4 regions of the Streptomyces sp. NBC_00203 genome follow, and region 4 is predicted to be linked to each of the others. Evidence: riboswitches for the same ligand, from Rfam matches in the RefSeq annotation. Region 4 holds a riboswitch; each other region holds the start of a gene.
The links. Region 4 has a riboswitch for cobalamin ahead of OG975_RS11065 (cobalamin biosynthesis protein). Riboswitches for the same ligand answer to the same signal wherever they lie in the genome.
Positions count from the first base shown of each region.

Region 1 (3,595 bases), 1.4 Mb from region 4:
CGGCGACCGCCAACTGGGCGGAGAAGGGCGCGATACCGGCCCTGTCCGCCGAGAAGAACTGCACCAAGGGCGGCGTCGACATCACGGCGGCCAACGAGGGCGACGAGGCGTTCACCTTCGAGCTGATGGACGTCGAGCACACCATCGCTGCGGGCAAGTCCCAGACGGTGACCATTCCGCTGCAGGAGGACCAGGCGTACGACTTCACGATCGACGGTCCGAACGGCTTCACCGAGCGGTTCAAGGGCGTCCTCGACTGCAAGACCCAGGGCGGCGCGAACGACATCTCGACCCAGACGGTCAGTGAGCCGAGCCCGGCGACGGTGGGCGGCACCTCCGGCGGGGGCACCGACCTCGCCGAGACCGGCGGCTCCAGCGCGACCCCGGTCATCGCGGGCGTGGCCATCGCCCTGGTCGTGATCGGCGGCGCGGCGGTGTTCTTCGTCCGCAGGAAGAACGCGCCGACGCAGGACTGAGCAACACGGCACCTTGGCAACTCAACAGTGAGTGACCGCACCACGGTGACTCCGTGAGCCCGCGGCCCCGGCCCGCCTCCCAGGCGTTCGGGGCCGCACCCTTGTCCGGATGGCCCTGTCCGGATGCCTTGTCCAGATCCCCTTTTCGATCCCGGTGCGCCCGGGAGCGGCTCAGCCGGCGCCGGACGCGCAGTGTTCGAGCAGTTCGGCGGTCGGACCGTCGGTCACCCGATAGCGCACGACCCGCCCGTCCTTGTCGCCCTCGACCACCCCCGCGGTGCGGAGCAGACGCAGGGCCTGGGACACGGCGGCGTCGTTCATGCCGGTCGCGATTGCGAGGTCGGAGACGGCGAGAGGGCCCGCCCGGTGGAGGGCCAGGAGCAGGGCGAGGCGACGCGGGTCGGCGAGGAGGGAGAAGCGGTCGGCCCAGGTGCGTACGTGCCCGGGCTCACCGATGGCGGCGACGGCGTCGCAGACCCGGTGGCCGTCGATGGTCCGGCGGTCGGCCCGCTCGGCGGGGACGAGATGCATGGGGCCATCTTCGCAGGCGACCCCGGGACGCACGCCGCCGTCTCCCCGCCCGTCTCCGATTCCCATTTTGTCTCCGTCTCCGTCTCCGTCTCCGTGTTCGCCTCGGTCTCCGTCTCGGTCTCCGGAACGGCCAGCGCGAGCAGCCGTATGTGATCTTCAATACCTGCGTAGCTGTGCAGCTTTGCAGGAGACCCCGGCCACGCCTACGGTTGGCGGGCCGTGGTGTTCGGGAAGACCGGTGACGGCCCCTCAGGGGCCCAGACCGGAGCGGCCCTCGCCACTGTGATCGGGGAGTTCCCGTCCCGTGCCGCCTTCGGGTGGCGCCACTGGCCGCGAGGCCGGGAAGGCAGGGCCGGGCGCGTGCACCCGTCAGCCAGGAGACCGGCCGCGGCATCTCACGAAGTGATCCACGAGGTGCTGGAGCGTGACCGCATGACCCTGCCCACGCAGTCGTCCCCATCCGCAGCCGGCTTCCGCTGGCGGCGCGAGGACACCGTGCGGACCGGTGTACTCCTGGCCGTGATCGCGGCGCTGCACGTCGTCGCGTTCGGCATCCTGTTCCTACTCGTGGTGCCGGAGCACTACGAGGTCGGCTCCAAGGCGTTCGGCATCGGCCTGGGCGTCACCGCCTACACCCTGGGCATGCGGCACGCCTTCGACGCGGACCACATCGCCGCGATCGACAACACCACGCGCAAACTGATGGCCGACGGCAAGCGGCCGGTGTCGGTGGGCTTCTGGTTCGCGCTCGGGCACTCCAGTGTGGTGGTCATCCTCGCCGCGCTCATCGCCGGAGGCACCCAGCTGGCCGGGCGGATCATGAACGAGGGGTCCAGTACGCACCAGGTGCTCGGTGTCATGGGTACGACGATCTCCGGGTCGTTCCTCTACCTCATCGCCGCGCTCAACCTCGTCGCGCTCATCGGGATCCTGCGGGTCTTCCGGGCGATGCGGGCCGGTACGTACGACGAGGCCGAGCTCGAACAGCACCTGGATTCCCGGGGGTTCATGAACCGGATCCTCGGCCGCTTCACGAAGTCCATCACGCGGCCCGGGCAGATGTTCCCGCTGGGCTTCCTCTTCGGCCTCGGCTTCGACACCGCCACCGAGGTCACGCTGATGGTGATGGCGGGCAGCGGTGCGGCGGCCGGGCTGCCCTGGTACGCGATCCTCTGCCTGCCGCTGCTGTTCGCGGCGGGGATGAGCCTGTTCGACACGCTGGACGGCACGTTCATGAACTTCGCCTACCAGTGGGCCTTCTCCAACCCGGTACGCAAGGTCTTCTACAACCTCACCATCACTGGCCTGTCCATCGCGGTGGCCTTCTTCATCGGCACGATCGAGCTGGTGGGCGTGCTGCACGACAAGCTCGACCTGCGCGACGCGGTGACCGGCTGGATCGCGGGGCTCGACATGGACAACGTCGGCTACATCATCGTCGGCCTGTTCGTGGTCGTCTGGGCCGCGGCCGTGGCGTACTGGCGGCTGGCCAAGGTCGAGCAGCGGTGGGCAGTCCGCCCCGCCGGCGGGAGTTGAGACCGGCGGGGCGGCAGCCGCGTATCGGCTAGGAGCGGGCGCTACGGCCGCGAGCGAGGGCGAATCCGGCCGCGGCCAGACCGAGGACGCCGACGATCAGTCCGGCGATGCCCAGACCCCGGGCCGTCGAGTCGCTGCTCGACGCCGAGCTCTTGGCCGCGGCAGCCGGAGACGAGCCCGAACGGGACGCCGTACCCGAGCCCGACGACGAGTCCGAGGTGGAAGCCTCGTCGGAACCGTCCTCCCCCGCATCCTTGGCGGTAAGCGTGAGCACCGGCGCCGGGTTCTCCGGCTCCTCGCCGCCCTTCGGCGTCTCCTCGATCCAGCGGGCGACATTGCCGTCCGAGTAGGTCTGCAGCGTCTTGAAGCTCAACTCGTCGGTGTTGTCCGGGAGCTGACCGAAGGCGACGTCGAAGTCCTGGTACTCGCCGTGGCGGATCCTGCCGCCGGTCCAGGTGATCTCGGAGACGGCGTCGGTGATGGTGCCGTCGTCCGTCTTGATGGGCGTCTTGAGCTTGGTGGTCGTCACCTTCGCGGTCCAGCCCGCCTGGGGCGTGACCAGGACGCCCAGGACCGGATGGTCGGTGGGCAGGAAGACCTGCACCTTGGTGGTGCTGGCGGTGTCCTCCTCGTTGGGGACGCGGAAGGTCAGGACTCCGTCCGTGGCGCCCTTGGCGTAGCTCTCGGGGTGGACCGTCACATGCGCGAAGGCCGCGCCCGCGGCGGTCAGGACTCCGACCGTGGTGAGGGCGGCGACAAGGCCGGCTCGGCGCAGGGTGGTGCGGATCGGGGACATCAGGGGAACTCCGTACGAGTGTGGATGCGGTCAGGGCATGGAGGCGAGCCCTGCCGGCGGTCCCCGACGGGAGACGGCGTGCCGCAGCAACAGCTGCCGAAGTGGCCGCGGCGCCACGTGATTCCGGGATACGACGTCCCGGCGGGCCCGTGTGTGAGACGGTCCCGTCCGTACCCGCCACCACGCCGCGAGCCCCGGTACGAGTGCCACGGCCCGCCGCAGCAGGGACCACAGCGCGGCTTCGCCGCGCCGCAGC
Region 1 covers NZ_CP108126.1:3,780,812-3,784,406, forward strand. The annotation lists gene OG975_RS17025 (Cys-Gln thioester bond-forming surface protein) at 1-476, shown strand, start outside; gene OG975_RS17030 (winged helix-turn-helix domain-containing protein) at 648-1,007, opposite strand; gene OG975_RS17035 (hypothetical protein) at 1,002-1,160, shown strand; cobalamin riboswitch at 1,185-1,412, shown strand; gene OG975_RS17040 (HoxN/HupN/NixA family nickel/cobalt transporter) at 1,440-2,543, shown strand; gene OG975_RS17045 (YcnI family protein) at 2,572-3,339, opposite strand; gene OG975_RS17050 (hypothetical protein) at 3,370-3,595, opposite strand, start outside.
Region 1: linked by a shared signal. The riboswitch ahead of OG975_RS17040 (HoxN/HupN/NixA family nickel/cobalt transporter) and the one ahead of OG975_RS11065 (cobalamin biosynthesis protein) in region 4 are both predicted to bind cobalamin.

Region 2 (3,595 bases), 1.4 Mb from region 4:
ACGCCGCCCGGCGTGGCGACGACGACCTCGTGACCCGCGGCCTTGAAGGCCTCGTACGGGGCGACGGCCTCCTCGGCCCAGAAACCGGTCGGGTGCCGGGTGCCGTCGGCGAGCGTCCAGTAGTCGACGCCGGTCATCACGAAAAGGATCTTCGACATGGTGTGTTCTCCGGGGGAGCGGGCCCTGACGGACCTGGGGAGCGTTCTTGGCCGTACGCCCTGACGTTCTGCGCTCAGATCGTCAGGGCGGCGATGTGCTCGACGGTATGCGCGTCGGACATAGGTGACCAATAGGGAACCCGCTTGCAGGCATAGGGAATCCAATGCCACTCCGGGAATACGGCGGGCGGCTCTGCCCCGAGGCTGGACGCCGCGAACACACGCGATTAATGTCATCCGCACCTAGACAACTGGTTGAGTAGAAGAGGTGGGCGTGATGCATTCCTTCCGCAAGGCCGTGGAGGCCGGAGACTTCGCCGCGATCGAGGAGATGCTGGCCGAGGACGTGGTGTTCACCAGCCCCGTCGCCTTCAAGCCCTACCCGGGCAAGGCCATCACCGCGGCCATCCTGCGCGGCGTCTCCCGTGTCTTCACCGACTTCCGGTACGTACGCGAGATCGCCGGCGCCGACGGCCGGGACCACGCGCTGGTCTTCGAGGCGAAGGTGGGCGACAAGCAGCTCACCGGCTGCGACTTCCTGCACTTCGACGAGGACGGCCGGATCGACGACTTCATGGTCATGGTCCGCCCACTGAAGGCGGCCCAGGCGCTCTCCGAGGCGATGGGGGCGCAGTTCGAGCGGATCTCGCGGGAGGCGGCGGGCGCGTGAGGGACGACGCGCCCTGATGGCGTACGGGTCAGCCCGGCTCCCCGAGCGGGCGTCCCGCGCGAACGTTCCAGCGACCCGCGCGGCCGCTGAACTCCGTGGCGGTCAGCGGTGGCACGTCGACGCGCCAGAAGGCCGACTCCGGCGCCCCCAACACCCGTACCACCAAAGCCCGTACGACCTCCGGCTCCACCACGGCGACGGTTCGCCCGGTGACCTCGGAGGCCGTGTCCAGCCAGCCCGCCACCCGGTCGCAGAACGCCCGCACCGACTCCCCGTCGTGCGGCGCGGATCCGGGATCGGCCAGCCACTGTGCCACCGCCTCCGGCTCCTTCGCGCTCACCTCGTCGAGGGTCGCCCCGCGCCAGCGGCCCACGTCCACCCCCGCCAACTCCGGTGCGTCCTCAGGGGTGTCGAGGCCGAGCGCGCCCGCGGTCTCCCGGCACCGCACGGTGGGGGAGACCCACGGCCGGGCCGCGGCCGGAACACTGCCCGCGGCCGCCCGCGCGAGCCGCAGCCCCGAGGCATCGACCGGACATCCGTCGTCGAAGCGGGCCTCGCGCAGTGCCTCGCTGATCGCCGCTGAGATCAGGATCACTCGGCTCGTCATACACATCCACTTTCCTGTGCGAAACCCTTGTGCGGTACGGGAACCGGCCACGCGGCCGGGCGAGGGGCGCACGCCGTGCTCCTCATGCGCCCTTGGCCGAATCCCCGCCACGCGGTACGGTCTCGTCGATATTGACGACGGTTCGGCGGAAGTCCGGTGGAAATCCGGCACGGTCGCGCCACTGTAAGCCCATCAAGAACCACTCCCGCCAGGGGTGGTGAAGGTCGAGCAAGTCAGACCCGCGGCCGTCGTCCTGTGCACCACCACGATGGGACGCGAGTTCCCCAGGAGGTTCTGCCCCATGGCGCAGTCCGTCGCTCAGCCGACCGTTACCCCCACCGCCGTTCCCGCGAAGCTGCCGATCGGCGCGATCGCCCCCTGGGCGGTCTTCTTCGGCATCCTGATGCTGGTCCTGCTCTACTTCGTCGGCGCCGAACAGGGCGCCACCTCCCTCGTGTCCGGCGAGAACGTGCACGAGTGGGTGCACGACGCCCGCCACCTCCTCGGCTTCCCCTGCCACTGACGCCGAAGAGGAAACGTACGAGCTCATGAATTCCGCAACTGTCAGAAACCTCCTGGTGCGTGGCATGCTCGCGGGTCTCGCCGCGGGCCTGCTCGCCCTGGTCGTCGCCTACTTCCTGGGTGAGCCGCGCGTGGACTCGGCGATCGCCTACGAGGAGGCGCACTCGCACGAGCACGGCATGGAGATCGTCTCCCGCACGATGCAGTCCACCGGCGGTCTGGCCACCGGTGTCCTCGTCTACGGGGTCTCGTTCGGCGGGATCGCCGCCCTCGCGTACTGCTTCGCGCTGGGCCGGATCGGCCGGTTCGGGCCGCGCGCCAGCGCGCTCCTGCTGTCGGCGGCGGGCCTGCTCGCCGTCTACGTCGTGCCGTTCCTGAAGTACCCGGCCAACCCGCCGTCCGTCGGCGACCCCGACACCATCGGCAGGCGCACGACCCTGTACTTCCTGATGATGGTGCTCAGCGTGCTGCTCGCCGTCGCCACGGTCATCCTGGGCAAGCGCCTCGCGCCGCGCCTGGGCAACTGGAACGCGACGCTCGCGGCGGGCGCGTTCTTCGTCCTCGCCATCGGCCTCGCGTACGCGTTCCTGCCGGCCGTCAACGAGGTCCCGAAGGACTTCTCCGCCAGCCTGCTCTGGCAGTTCCGCCTCGCGGCCCTGGCCATCCAGCTGACCCTGTGGACCGCCTTCGGTCTCGTCTTCGGGGTGCTGGCGGAGCGGGTACTGGCTCCACGACCGGCCACCGTGCGGGAGAAGGAGCCCGCCGCGGAGGCAACTCCCGTCGCTCACTGAGTGGTTGAAGAAGGGCGGTCCCGGTCCTCGGCCTGGGGCCGCCCTTCTCGTTCAGATCAGCCGCTCGAAGCCGTCCAGCATCGCCGTGAGGCCGACGTCGAAGTGTTCGTCGATCTCCGTGTCGTCGGCCGCGCGGGCGAGGACGTTGTACGCGGGCGACTCGGGCGCGGGCTTCTTGCTGCGGCTCTGCGAACCGAGCCGCACCACCGCCAGGCTCAGCGCGTGCCCGATGGTGAACTCGCGCAGACAGCGAGCGATCTGCAGGGCGTGGGTCGGGGTGAAGCCCCTGGCCTGAAGCAGCTCGATGATCCGTACGCCCGTGTCGATCGACGCACGCGAGCGCACCGGACGGGTCGCGAAGACCGAGACCGCCTGCGGATGGCGGAGCAGCGTGTCGCGCAGCCGCAGGCAGTACTGCTCGGCGACCGCCCGCCAAGTGCCGTCCCAGGGCAGCGAGTCGACGTCGAGCTCGTCGAAGAGCGCCTCCGCGATGCCGTCGAACAGCTCCTCCTGGTCCCGGAAATAGCGGTACACCGCCATCGGGTCGACCCCGAGCCCCGCGCCGAGCTTGCGCATCGAGAAGTTGCCGAGGCCGTTGGCGTCGATCAGGGCCAGTGCGGCGGCGGCGATGTACGTCCGGTTCAGCGCCGGTCTGACGCGCGGGGACGGCCGTGTGTCCGCCGCGCTGCCCTTGTCGGTCTTCATGAGGAGAGTTGGTCCAGAATCGTGGTCAGCCGCTGGGTGAATTCCTCCGGAAGCTGCTGGTAGACCGTGTGGCCTCCGGGGAACTCCTCGCATGCTACGCCGAGCAGTTCGCCGAGGACGTGAGCGGGACGGTAGTAGGGGC
Region 2 covers NZ_CP108126.1:945,975-949,569, reverse strand. The annotation lists gene OG975_RS04585 (type 1 glutamine amidotransferase domain-containing protein) at 1-158, opposite strand, end outside; gene OG975_RS04580 (nuclear transport factor 2 family protein) at 436-828, shown strand; gene OG975_RS04575 (histidine phosphatase family protein) at 857-1,435, opposite strand; cobalamin riboswitch at 1,536-1,700, shown strand; gene OG975_RS04570 (CbtB-domain containing protein) at 1,737-1,958, shown strand; gene OG975_RS04565 (CbtA family protein) at 1,984-2,748, shown strand; gene OG975_RS04560 (TetR/AcrR family transcriptional regulator C-terminal domain-containing protein) at 2,800-3,453, opposite strand; gene OG975_RS04555 (alpha/beta fold hydrolase) at 3,450-3,595, opposite strand, start outside.
Region 2: linked by a shared signal. The riboswitch ahead of OG975_RS04570 (CbtB-domain containing protein) and the one ahead of OG975_RS11065 (cobalamin biosynthesis protein) in region 4 are both predicted to bind cobalamin.

Region 3 (3,595 bases), 790 kb from region 4:
GCGGTGGACGGGCCCTGGGTGGCGTACGTCCACTTCCCGCCGGTCAGGTCCCAGAAGGACCAGTAGCGGTAGCCGACCGCCTGGGCCTGCCCCGCCCCGCCGAGTACGAGGAGCAGCAGGGCCAAGGCAAGACTCAGGGTCACGGCACGACTCGGAGCCAGGGCCGGCGCGGGCGTCCGACGGCGGCGTATCACAGCTGCTGCTTCTTGTTGCGGCCGCTGATCAGGAAGCCGATGCCGATGCCCGCGACGAGACCGACGCCGACGATCCACCAGACGCCGAGTCCCTTGTCGTCGTCCTTCTTCTTCTCGTCCTTCTTCTCGTCGCTCGCGGCGGCCGAGTGGTCGGACGCGTCCGTCGCCGGACCGGTCGCGCCGAGCTGCTTGACGAGGTCCGCGCCGCCGAAGTCGCGCGGGTCGGTGCCGGTGGCGTGGGCGGCGAAGATCAGCTGGGCGTACGCGGCCGGTCCGGCCTTCGCCGCCCAGGCGCCGTAGTTCTTCTCCAGCCAGGCGAGGGGCTTCTGGGTGTCCTCGGTCCAGCCGTCGGAGGCGAGCGCGACGACCGCGTCGGCGGTGTTTCCGTAGTCGGGCTGGTCCTTGGCGCCGGGCATCGCCGACTTCAGGTACGGGGTGCCGTTGAGGGCGTTGGAGAGGTAGGAGGCGCCGTTGCGGGCAGCCTCCGCCGGCGTGAGCTTCTCCGTGGCGCCGCACACATAACCGGACGTCGAGGTCTTCCCGTGCGTCGTCACGAACCCCTTGCCGAGGGAGCCGAGGACCGCGGCCGCCGTGGCGTCCGCGTTCGCCGCCAGCTTGCCCTTCTTGTCGGGCTGGAACGCGAACCCGCCGCCGCTGCCCTCGCCCTCGCACGCGATGGACAGCGTCACGAGTGCGTCGTACGGCGACTTGCCGCCCTGGGAGACGTTCGCGGGCTTCTCCCCGGCCGCCGCGAGCGCGCCGATCACCACGGACGTCGAGTTGGCGTCGCTGGCCCCGCCCGCGACGTACCCCCAGCCGCCGTCCTTGTTCTGCACGGACTTCAGCCATGCCACGGCCTTGCCCGTCTCGGTGTCGTGCCCGCCGAGTGCGGCCAGGGCCTGCACGGCGGCGGCCGTGTTGTTCGTGTCGACCATCGTCTTGGCGTCGCACTTCGCGGTCGCGTCGGCGCGGTACGGCGCGAACGCCCCGCTCGCACACTGCTGCCCGGTCAGCCAGTCGACGGCCTTCGCCGCGGGCTTGACGCCCACGGTGTCCTGGGCGAGCAGCGCGAGTGACTGCCGCCAGACACCGTCGTAGGTGGGGTCGGTGGAGCCGTACAGGCCCGACGGGATCGCCTGGGACGCGGAGGGGGACGGGGACGAGTCCGCCGCGAGGGCGGCCGGTGCGAAGGCCGTGCCGATCACGGCGGTGGCGGCCAGTACCGCGGCGCTGCGGCGAACAATCATGACTCTCCCCTGGGGAGCCGGGCAGCACCGGGCGCAGACTTGGCCCGAGCGGCTCCGGCTCCGTATACCTCGACGGTGCCGGCCGTCGGCGGGCTGCCGACGGCACGAGCCGGTCACGTCCCGGGCGAGGCGATCCGGCTCACCACCTGGCAGGTGATTCACGGTTGCGGGTCAGCGCCGGATTTGCACCGGCTTCCCCCCGTACGGGTGTGATGACGACGCGCTCACTCTACCGGCCCGTAGGGAAGCCCCTGAGAGCCGCCTGTGAGGCCGGGTGTGCGTACGGCTAGGTTCGGCGCATGCGAACAGGGCGGGGAACAGGGCGGGGAGCGGGACGTATGGGGAAACTGCTCGGCTCGGGGCGTTCCGCGGACGTCTACGAGATCGACGAGGCGTGGGTCCTGCGCCGGGACCGCGAAGGATGGGGCGACGCCACCGCCGAGGCCGCGGTCATGGAACACGTACGAGGGCACGGCTATCCGGTGCCGGGCGTGCGGGCGGCGACCCGGACCGACCTGGTGATGGAGCGGCTGTCCGGGCCGACCATGCTGGAGGCGTTCGGCGCGGGACTGTTCTCCGCCGAGGAGGCCGGCCTCACCCTCGCCCGGCTGCTGCGCACCCTGCACGCCGTGCCCGCCCGGGTCTCCGCCGACCCCGCCGTCCGCGTCCTGCACCTGGACCTGCACCCCGACAACGTGATGCTCACCCCGGACGGCCCGAAGGTCATCGACTGGGCCAACGCCGAGGAGGGCCCGCCCGGCCTGGACTGGGGTACGTCCGCCGTGATCCTCGCCCAGGTGGCCGTCGGGGACGAGCCACACGCGGAGGTGGCGCACGAGACGCTCGCCGCGATGCTCGACGGCAACGCGGCGTACATGACGGAGGACGGGCTGGCGGAGGCGAGGGCCCGGCGCGCCGTCAATCCGACCATGAGCGTGCGCGAGGTCCAACTCCTGGGCGACGCCGAGGAACTGATCCGTACGCTGCTGCACTCCTAGGCTGCTTCGGCTTCACGGAGCAGGAGCAGGAGCAGGAGCAGGAGCAGGAGCAGGAGCAGAGCAGATCAGAGCAGAGCAGAGCAGAGCTGTGCTTCACGGCACGCGTACCGGCACGGTCGTCTCCACCGGCTGGCACAGGACCAGGGCGAGGTCGTCGGCGAGTGCTGTGCCGGTGTGGTTGATCAGGCGGGTGTACAGGGCGTGCAGGGCCTCGTCGGGGAGGGGTTCGCGCAGGGCGAGCGCGGCCTCGCCGAGGAGGGGGAAGGGGGCGCCCTCCGGGTCGCGGGCCTCGGTCAGGCCGTCGGTGTAGAGGAGGAGCCGGTCGCCGGGCTGGAGTCGTACGCGGTACTGGCGCGGGACGGGGCGCAGTCCCAACGGGGGCGTGGGAACCAGGGGTTCGAGGAGTTCGATGCGGTGGCCGGAGCGCAGTGGTGCCGGGTGGCCGCAGTTGACCAGCCGGACCTCGCCGGGCGCGAACTCGGCGAGCACGGCGGTGACGAAGTCCTCGGGGCCCAGCTCCGGGGTGAGGCGAGCGTCGAGACTGCCGACGAGGGTCGTCAAGTCGGGTGCCGTGTAGGCGAGTTCGCGGAAGCCGGCGATGGTGTCGGCGGTCAGCCGGAGGGCGTCGAGGCCGTGACCGCGTACGTCGCCGACGAGCACGCGCAGCCCGTACGGTGTCACCGCCACGTCGTACAGGTCGCCGCCGACCGTCGACTCGCGGGCGGCGCAGTGGTAGCGGGTGGACACCTGAGTGCCGCCCAGGGTGCGGGAGATGGGCCGCAGGATCGCCTCCTGGGTGATCCGGGCGACCTCGCGGGCCTGGGCGAGTGCCGCGACGAGCCGCTCGCGCTGCCGGGCCGCGTACACGGTGAGCGCGCAGCCCAGCAGTAGCCCGCTCCAGTGGACGCCGAACGCGAAGGTCCGCACGGTGCCGTCACCGAGCCCCATCGCGAGGCCCAGTACCGCGGACCAGCAGCAGACCAGGACGGTGTGCCGGACGCCCAGCCTGACGCAGGCCAGCAGCGGGCCGATGAGCAGCAGCATGATGAGCGGCGGCACCCGGTCGAAGAGCAGATCCGGCACAGCGATCGCCAGACAGGCCACCAGCGGCACCAGCACCAGCACAGGCAGCGCCGGCACCGGCCACCGCACCTGC
Region 3 covers NZ_CP108126.1:3,181,815-3,185,409, reverse strand. The annotation lists partial or broken gene OG975_RS14485 (SCO2322 family protein) at 1-161, opposite strand, end outside; gene OG975_RS14480 (prenyltransferase/squalene oxidase repeat-containing protein) at 191-1,441, opposite strand; cobalamin riboswitch at 1,547-1,697, opposite strand; gene OG975_RS14475 (phosphotransferase family protein) at 1,780-2,439, shown strand; gene OG975_RS14470 (PP2C family protein-serine/threonine phosphatase) at 2,533-3,595, opposite strand, start outside.
Region 3: linked by a shared signal. The riboswitch ahead of OG975_RS14480 (prenyltransferase/squalene oxidase repeat-containing protein) and the one ahead of OG975_RS11065 (cobalamin biosynthesis protein) in region 4 are both predicted to bind cobalamin.

Region 4 (3,595 bases):
ATCTCGGCAGGACTCCCGGCCCCCTCACAGATCACCGCGTCATACGTGCCCCGCAACTCGGCGAGGCAGTCCAGCACGGTCCCCAGAAGGGCCTCCTGGCGCCCGCCGTGATAGCCGCGCGCGGTCATCTCACCCACGGGCTTGCCCATGAGGACGACCTGACTGCTGCGGTCGCTCCCCGGCTTGAGCAGCACGGGATTCATCAGCGCGGTGGGCTCGACGCGCGCGGCCTGCGCCTGCATGGCCTGCGCGCGCCCGATCTCGGCGCCCTCGCGCGTCACGAACGAGTTCAGCGACATGTTCTGCGCCTTGAAGGGCGCGACCTTGACGCCCTGCCGCACCAGCCACCGGCAGATCCCGGCGGTGACGACGCTCTTGCCGGCGTCGGAGGTGGTCCCGGCGACGAGGAGTCCGCCGCCCGTTCCGCCGCTCGCTCCGCCACTCATGAGGTACGCCCCTTCGCGAGAAGTCTCTGGGAGAGCAGTCGCCCGGCGGCACTCACGCCGAGGGCGAGCCAGCTCACACGCCGCGACAGCCGTACGGCCCGCTCGATGTCGTCGACTTGGACGGCGCGCCCGGTGCCGTTGAGTACGGGCCGGTGCTCGACCCGCCCCCCGTACGCGAGAGTCCCGCCGAGCCGCACCCCGAGCGCCCCCGCGAACGAGGCCTCCACAGGCCCGGCGTTGGGGCTCGGATGCTTACGGGCGTCGGCACGCCAGGCGCGTACGGCACCCCGCGGATCACTTCCGGCCGCGCTCGCGAGCACGGCGGTCAGCCGGGCCCCCGGCCACCCGGCCACATCGTCCAGGCGTGCGGAAGCCCACCCGTACCGCCGGTACTTGGGGGACTTGTGCCCGACCATGGCGTCGAGCGTGTTCACGGCACGGAAGGCGACAAGCCCGGGTACGCCGCCCACAGCGCCCCACACCAGCGCCCCCACCACCGCGTCGGAGGTGTTCTCGGCGACGGACTCGACGACGGCCCGAGCGATCCCGTGGGCGTCCAGCGCCTGGGGATCCCGCCCGCACAGATGGGGCAGCCGCTCCCGGGCCACCTCGACATCGCCGGCCGCGAGCGCGTCGCCGATCGCGCGGGCCTCGCGCCCGAGGGAGGTCCCCCCGACGACGGCCCAAGTGGCGGCGGCGGTCAGCGCGATGGAGGCGGTACGAGAGGAACGTACGGAATGGCTCGCGAGCGCCGCCAGCCCTGCGGCACCGCCCACGCACACGGCGGTGTGCAGCGCGCCCCACCCGCGGTGGTCCCGCCACAACACCCGCTCCACGGCTCCCGCGGCCCGCCCGAACGCGGCGACCGGATGCCCCCGGCGAGGGTCGCCGAGCAGCAGGTCGCCGAGGAGGCCGGCGGTGGCGCCGTACGCGAAGACGCGATCGGCACGCATCGGTTCAGCCGACCGTCGGGTCGGGCACGACCGTCGTTCGCATCACTCGCGTCGTTGGCAGGGCACTTGGGCAGCCGCGCATGGCGATATGTCCTCACTCAGGGTGTCCACGCCCTGGTTCGACGAGACCGGCGGTGAGAGTTCCTGGCTCCCGGGGACTTTCTTCCCCGGTGACAGTGGCGGGACCGCGCCGGACTCACACCGGCTTCCTCTCATGCCGCCGTACTTGGCTCGGGCAGTCCACCACGGGGTTGGAAGACCCGTCAACTTGCTGTTGACCTGCGACGGGGGAGTGTGCTGAGACCCACACCGCCACCACCCCGGCCTGCCCGCCGAGACCGACTTGTGCCGAATTCCCCTGTGGGGAGCGGCAGTCCACGGATGCGCTGATGATCACGGAGTGTAGGCATCCGAAATGTCCGCCGACGCGGAAAAAGAACCGCCCCGCTCACCGTCACCAGGAAAGGTGACCGATGAGCAGGGCGGCAAGGGTCGTGCGGTCCTCAGAGAGGAACGTGCGGTGCTCGGACCACGATCGGCCGGATGCTTCAGGCGATGATCAGGGAGATGCCGTACGCCACCGCCGCGGCGCAGGCCGCGAAGCAGACGTACGCGCCCGTGGCCGCCGCGGCGGCCGAACCGCCCTGGGCCGACTCCTTCTTGGAGAGGCCGACGACGCCGAGGGTGAAGAGGCCGACGAGGGCCACGGTCACTCCGAGGCTCACTCCGATGACGGACCCGAGGGCTGCCCAGTCGATGTTCATGCTGTTTCTTCCTTTGGGTCTCAGGCCATGGCCGACGGAGCCGACGGGTTCGCCGCGGTCTCGGCGGGAGCCGGAATGGTGGCCGTGAGGTCATCGGTGAGGCTGCCGGCCGGCGGCGGGGTCACGGCGGCGATGGCCGTGGTCACCACACCGGCGGGCTCCTCGGTCTCGTTGACGTTGGTGGCGTCGACCACCTCGCGGCGCGAGATCCGCCAGATCGCGGCGCTGGAGGCGACCAGGAAGACGGCGACGAGCGCGGTGCCCCAGTCGCCGAGGCCGGTGACCCACTCGGCGCCCGCGCCGACCAGCGCGGCGGCCGGCAGCGTCAGACCCCAGGCGATGAACATCCGGGTGGCGGTGGACCAGCGGACCACGCCGCCCTTGCGGCCGAGGCCGGCGCCCATCACGGAACCGGAGACCGAGTGCGTGGTGGAGAGGGAGAAGCCGATGTGGGAGGAGGCCAGGATGACCGTGGCCGCGCTGGTCTGGGCGGCGAAGCCCTGCTGCGGCTGGAGGTCGGTCAGGCCCTTGCCCATCGTGCGGATGATGCGCCAGCCGCCCAGGTAGGTGCCGAGCGCGATGGCGAGACCGGCGGAGAGGATCACCCAGACCGGCGGATCGGCGTCGGGGGCGATGGCGCCACCGGCGATCAGGGCCAGGGTGATGATGCCCATCGTCTTCTGGGCGTCGTTGGTGCCGTGGGCCAGCGAGACCAGGCCGGCGGAGGCGATCTGGCCGGCGCGGTAGCCCTTCGCGGTGGCCTTGGTGTCGGCGTTCTTGCTGAGCCTGTACGACAGCCGCGTGGCGAGCATCGCGGCTATGCCCGCGACTATGGGGGCCGCGACGGCGGGCAGCAGCACCTTGCCGACCAGGACGTCCCCGTGCACCGCGCCGGTGCCGGCGGAGGCGATGGTGGCGCCGACCAGGCCGCCCATGAGGGCGTGCGAGGAGCTGGACGGGAGGCCGACGAGCCACGTCAGCAGATTCCAGAGGATGGCACCGACAAGCGCCGCGAAGATCACTTCGGGCTGGATGCCGGATTCGTCGACGAGGCCTTTGGAGATCGTGTTGGCGACCTCCACCGAGAGGAAGGCGCCGACAAGGTTGAGCACGGCGGACATGGCCACCGCGACCTTGGGCTTGAGCGCGCCGGTCGAGATGGTGGTGGCCATCGCGTTGGCGGTGTCGTGGAAACCGTTCGTGAAATCGAACACGAGAGCGGTGACGATCACGATTCCGAGGAGGAGCGTGATGTGTTCCATTTACCCAGGCTTCTGTTTGACGTCAGTGGCATGTGGACCGTAGGCAACCTGGGTGAACGGAAGATGAACTGGGGCGGGCGATGGGGTGTCTCAAAGGGTGGACCGCCCCTCCGTTTGTGTCGAAGGGGCGGTCGGCCGGCTCGAACGAAGGCGGAATATCGGGCTCCGAG
Region 4 covers NZ_CP108126.1:2,392,127-2,395,721, reverse strand. The annotation lists gene OG975_RS11070 (cobyric acid synthase) at 1-446, opposite strand, end outside; gene OG975_RS11065 (cobalamin biosynthesis protein) at 443-1,399, opposite strand; cobalamin riboswitch at 1,518-1,659, opposite strand; gene OG975_RS11060 (hypothetical protein) at 1,948-2,163, opposite strand; gene OG975_RS11055 (anion permease) at 2,184-3,425, opposite strand.